Linked DNA regions of Exiguobacterium sibiricum 7-3. The protein of the gene in region 2 interacts with the protein of the main gene of each other region in a pairwise test. Links are inferred from orthologs where the notes say so. Each region holds a gene or a part of one and is shown on either strand. Other genes may lie near its edges.

The links. The genes of interacting proteins can lie anywhere in the genome.
Region 1: the proteins of pepT (region 2) and tpiA interact in binary tests that used the Escherichia coli proteins (3 or more experiments, as listed by UniProt). The link is inferred for Exiguobacterium sibiricum 7-3 from one-to-one orthologs.

What each region holds. Positions count from the first base shown.
Region 1 is NZ_KK211190.1:670,395-673,399, forward strand. The notes cover bases 33-3,005. They hold tpiA (triose-phosphate isomerase), read left to right. Parts: upstream 33-1,129; coding sequence 1,130-1,882; downstream 1,883-3,005. Other genes in these bases: P402_RS0104335 (phosphoglycerate kinase), read left to right, coding at 33-1,102; gpmI (2,3-bisphosphoglycerate-independent phosphoglycerate mutase), read left to right, coding at 1,883-3,005. Also shown: more of P402_RS0104335, read left to right, coding at 1-32. UniProt on the Escherichia coli protein: Involved in the gluconeogenesis. Catalyzes stereospecifically the conversion of dihydroxyacetone phosphate (DHAP) to D-glyceraldehyde-3-phosphate (G3P).
Region 2 is NZ_KK211190.1:102,269-105,239, reverse strand. What follows is about bases 13-2,951. They hold pepT (peptidase T), read left to right. Parts: upstream 13-832; coding sequence 833-2,071; downstream 2,072-2,951. Other genes in these bases: P402_RS0101515 (WxL protein host-binding domain-containing protein), read right to left, coding at 2,116-2,439; P402_RS0101525 (zinc-binding dehydrogenase), read right to left, coding at 13-725. In the rest of the region: more of P402_RS0101525, read right to left, coding at 1-12. UniProt on the Escherichia coli protein: Cleaves the N-terminal amino acid of tripeptides.

The DNA.
Region 1 (3,005 bases), 570 kb from region 2 along the record:
CGGCAAAATCACAGATGATACACGCATCCGTGCTGCCCTTCCGACAATCAAACACTTGGTTGACGGTGGAGCGAAAGTCATCCTCGCAAGCCACATGGGACGTCCAAAAGGCGAGAAGAACCCTGAATTCTCACTTGCACCAGTCGTAGCACGCCTCAGCGAACTGCTTGGTAAAGACATCAAGCTCGTTGAAGAAGCATACGGTCCGGTCGCTGAAGAAGCGGTCAGCAAGCTTGAAGAAGGCGATGTCATCGTTCTTGAAAATGTTCGTTTCTACCCAGGTGAAACGAAAAATGATCCTGAACTCGCAGAAGGTTTTGCGAAACTTGCAGACGTTTTCGTCAACGACGCATTTGGTGCAGCTCACCGTGCGCACGCTTCTACAGAAGGAATCGCCCATCATGTCGAGACTGCTGTAGCAGGATTGTTGATCGAAAAAGAACTTCAAGTTCTCGGTAAAGCACTCTCGAATCCAGAACGTCCGTTTACAGCGATCATCGGTGGTTCGAAAGTCGCGGATAAAATCGGCGTCATCGATCACTTGCTTGATATCGTCGACACGTTGATCATCGGTGGAGGATTATCTTATACATTCCTCAAAGCTCAAGGTTATGAAGTCGGTACGTCACTTCTTGAAGTCGACAAAATCGAACAGGCGAAGGAATTCATGAAAAAAGCAGAAGACAAAGGCGTGAAATTCTTGATGCCGGTTGACTGTGTCATCACGAAGGAATTCGGCGAAGAAACATATGTTGGACCACGCGACATCGACAGTATCCCAGCGGATCACATGTCACTCGATATCGGTCCAAAAACGGTAGAACTGTATGCAGAAGCAATCAAGGCTTCGAAACTCGTCGTCTGGAACGGACCAATGGGTGTGTTCGAACTTGATAAATATGCAAATGGAACAAAAGGTGTCGCTCAAGCATTAGCTGACAGCGATGCATACTCGATCATCGGTGGTGGAGATTCTGCTGCAGCGGCTGAGAAGTTTGGTCTTGCAGATAAAATGAGTCACATTTCAACAGGTGGCGGCGCAAGCCTCGAGTTCATGGAAGGAAAAGCTCTTCCAGGTGTCGAAGCGCTTAACGACAAGTAATCTAAAGTTCACAAGGGAGTGTTTTCAATGCGTAAACCAATTATCGCAGGTAACTGGAAAATGAATCTTACCCTCAAGGATGCTGTGGCATTCGCTGAGGAAGTCAAAGGAACTGTACCCGCTTCTTCGAAAGTCGACGCGGCTGTCTGTGCACCGTCTGTATTCCTTGCACACTTGACAGAAGCGACAGCTGGAACGGACCTGAAAATCGGCGCTCAAAACATGTACGACCAAGAGAGCGGCGCATTCACAGGTGAAATCAGCCCAGTGATGCTCAAAGAACTTGGCGTAACATACGTCGTCCTCGGTCACTCAGAACGTCGTGAGTATTTCGGAGAAACTGATGCGTTCATCAACAGCAAAACGAAAAAGGCATTCGAGCATGGTATCGTGCCAATCGTTTGTGTCGGTGAAACACTCGAAGAACGCGAAGGCGGAAAATTCGAATCAGTCATCCGTGAACAAACAACGAACAGCTTGAAAGGCTTAACAGTTGATCAAGTCAAAAACCTTGTTGTCGCGTATGAGCCTGTCTGGGCAATCGGAACAGGAAAATCAGCAACAGAACAAGATGCACAAGATTCTTGTAAATTCGTTCGCGATGTCATCGCAGCTGAATTCGGTACGGAAGCTGCAGAAGCAGTCCGCATCCAGTACGGCGGCAGTGTCAAACCGGACAATATCAAAGAATACATGGCTCAACCTGACATCGACGGTGCTTTAGTTGGTGGCGCAAGTCTTGAGACAGGATCGTTCCTCAAACTGTTGGAGGCGATTTAAATGAAAAAACGTCCAGTCGCACTGATCATCCTTGATGGTTTCGGTATGCGTGACGAGGAGTTCGGAAATGCTGTCACGGCAGCAAACAAACCGAACTTCGACCGTTACTGGGGACAGTACCCACATACCCTGTTGAATGCGCAAGGAGAATACGTTGGTTTGCCTGAAGGACAAATGGGGAACTCAGAAGTGGGTCATTTGAATATCGGTGCAGGTCGCGTCGTCTATCAATCGCTATCCCGAATCAACAATGCCATTAAGGATCGCTCGTTCTTCTCGCGTCAAGCGATGAACGATGCGGCAGGTCACGTGAAGAAATACGGTTCAGCCCTTCATATCTTCGGTCTGGTCTCTGACGGTGGGATCCACAGTCACATCAACCACTTGTACGCGGTGCTTGAATTCGCGAAACTTCACGAAATCGAAAAAGTCTATCTCCATGCCTTCACGGATGGCCGCGATTGTGATCCAAAATCAGGAGCCGGTTTCCTCCGTGATGCACAAGCGAAGATGGACGAGTTAAACGTCGGTCAATTCGCAAGTGTCTCTGGTCGTTATTATGCGATGGACCGCGACAACCGCTGGGAACGCGTCAAGAAAGTTTATGACGTCATCACGTTCGCAGACGGTCCGACAACAAAAGACCCAATCGCGATGGTCGAAGCTTCGTACAAAACAGATGTCACAGATGAGTTCATTGAACCAACGGTAGTCGTGCAGGAAGACGGTACTCCAGTAGCACCGATCCACGATAACGATGCGATCATGTTCTTCAACTATCGTCCGGACCGTGCGATTCAGCTCGCCAAGACGTACAAAGAAAAAACAGGCTTCACCGGTTTTGAATTGCCGGACAACGCACCGAAGAACCTGCTGCTCGTCTCTATGACGAAGTACTCGGATGCGATTGATACGGACATCGTCTTCCCACCGGAAGACATCAAAAACACGCTCGGTGAAACGTTATCGAAACAAGGCCTTAATCAATTACGGATTGCGGAAACTGAAAAGTACCCGCACGTCACGTTCTTCTTTAACGGTCAACGTGAAGAGCCGTACGAAGGAGAAGATCGGATTCTGATCCCATCTCCAAAAGTCGCGACATACGACTTGAAACCGGAAA
Region 2 (2,971 bases):
CGGGTGGCGATGGAAATGATTTTTCCGCGCTCCTTCGCAAGGATGAAAGACTCTTGCAAATGATCTCCGCCGACGGTATCAACGATGACATCGAATCCATCATGACCGAGACGCGCTAATAACTGTTCGGCTGATTCATCCTGGTACCGGTGCGGACGAATACCGTGTTGTTCTAACCACATTGCTTTATGATCATTTGAAGCACTCGCTGTCACATCACATCCATAATGTTTAGCCAGTTGTCCGACAAGGTGTCCGACTCCACCCGTTCCACCTGCTACATATAAGCGCATCCCCGGATGAACAGCTGCCCGTTCCTTCAACACTTCCATCGCTGTCAGACTGATGACCGGCAGACAACCTGCTGTTGCAATATCCAAATTCTCCGGTCTGAGTACGGCCATCTTTTCAGGAACCAACATCTGCTCCGCCAGTGCCCCGGACCGGTTACCGAGTCCGCCGCCAAATGCGATGACGTGATCGCCGATAGAAAAAGACGTCACACTCTCTCCGATTTCAATGATTTTCCCCGTAACATCTCCCTGGAGAATTCCAGTTGCAGGAGCTGCCGCCACATGACCAAAAAACATTTTGGTGTCCAGTGGATTCAAGCTCGTCCCTTCCACTTTAATTTTTAAATCATAATTTCCTGTTTGTTCGAGTGTGACGTCTTTTTCTGTTAACGTAGCGTCTTTTCCGTACTGTTCCACGACATATGCTTTCATAAAAAATCCCCCTTTTTTCAAATCAGCTTATCTTGTTTCAGAATACTCTAACATTCCTACTTCATGCTATGATGAAGCTACCTTAACTCAGAAAGGACGTTTTTTCTTTGAAACATGATTTGATTCGTCGTTTGACTACATATGCGAAGATCGATACACAGTCTGACTACGCAAGTACGACCGTTCCGACAACAGACGGACAATGGACGCTCGCCCGTCTCCTTGTTGACGAACTGAAGGAAATTGGCATGAGTGATGTGACCGTCGATGCAAACGGATATGTCATGGCGACTCTTCCTGCTAATACCGATGCGGACATTCCGACAATCGGATTTTTAGCACACTTGGATACGGCGACTGATTTTACAGGGACAAACGTCAATCCGCAAATCGTCGAAGGATATGATGGAGAAGACCTGGTGCTTAACCCAACGATTCCTGTCATCCTGTCACCAAAGGATTTTCCTGCACTTAAAAACTACGTCGGGCATACGTTGATGACAACAGATGGCACGACATTGCTCGGCGCAGACAATAAGGCCGGAATCGCCGAAATCATGACCGCGATGCATCATCTCCTCACGCACCCTGAAATCAAACATGGCCGGATTCGTGTCGCCTTCACACCTGATGAAGAAATCGGACGTGGTCCGCATCATTTTGACGTCGCTGCTTTTGATGCGAAATTCGCTTATACGGTTGACGGCGGTCCGCTCGGTGAACTTGAATATGAAAGTTTCAACGCAGCTGCTGCAGAAATCGTCTTCCACGGAACAAACGTCCACCCAGGGACGGCGAAAGACAAGATGGTCAACTCGCAAAAACATGCGATGGCTTTCCAGAACCGGTTACCGGGTGATGAAGCACCTGAATTTACAGACGGTTTCGAAGGATTCTACCATTTGATTTCGTTTGAAGGTTCGGTCGAAAAAACGACGGTCCAGTACATCATCCGTGATTTTGACCGGACTAAGTTCGAAGCCCGGAAACACTTCCTGACGGCTTTGGTCGAAGAATGGAACAAGAAATACGGGGCAGGCAGTGTCGAAATCAAACTAAATGATCAATATTACAACATGCGTGAGAAAATCGAGCCACATATGGAAATCGTTGATATCGCGCATGCGGCGATGGAGTCACGTGGTATCACCCCTATTATCAAACCGATTCGTGGCGGGACGGACGGTTCGCAACTGTCGTACATGGGACTTCCGACACCAAACATCTTTACAGGTGGCGAAAATTACCACGGAAAGTTTGAATTCATTTCCGTCGACAATATGGTGAAAGCAACGGAAGTTGTTGTGGCAATTGCGGAACGCTTTGCGAAAGAAAAAGAAATCTGAACATAAACAAACTGTCCTGCTGATTCAGTAGGACAGTTTGTTTGTCATGAAGATACGCTTCGTTTTAAACGATAAATATAGCCAAGCAAAAGAATGATAATCAGAAAAGAACCAATCATCAATGCTTTGGAGTTTTCTCCCAAAAAGGAGTTCGGATGTTCTTCAACGTCTGGAACGGTTTTCTTCATTTCCTTTACCTGATTTTCACTGATTGTAAAATCATCCTCAAACGACCATTCCTGTGTGTCGCCGGTCAGTTTGACATCCAGTTGATACGTTCCCGGTGTCAGGATTCCCGTTGACGCGAGCGGAATCGTCATATAGATCGTCGGGGCGAATTGAGCGTTCATCTTTTTTCGAATGATCATTTTTTCATCAAAATTAGACGAGAATACTCCCACTTCTAAACGTTCAGGGCGAAGCCCTAGTGCAAGTAGGAGATGAATCGTCTTCGGGCAAGGCGTGTCTTGCGACACGTCAATTGTCCGACACTCTTGGTTTGAAAACAATTAAAATCAGGAATAAAAAAAGAGTCATGTTCTTTGAAAACTGAAGATATAGGGTTGTGACAGGAAGTTCGTCTGTCACGTAAAATCTTCAACGTTCACCTTGCGGATGACCGAAGTAGCGAAAACCAAGCAGAGTAGGCATCCGCATAAAAGAAACGGACCATATCAACGTTCAACCGTCGGGACGACGGGGTTAGCCTGATAAATTTTTGACCGCTAGGTTGAATAACTCAGGAATCCTCCACCTCTTAGCGAAGCGTAGGTGGAGGTAGTTCAAACATGCATCTTTTTCCCTCCCATTGACCTATTTCATTAGACCTACTCATATTATCAATAATATCCTTTGAAAAAGTAAATAAACCAATTAATGGGCATTTTAAAAAGGTGCTTT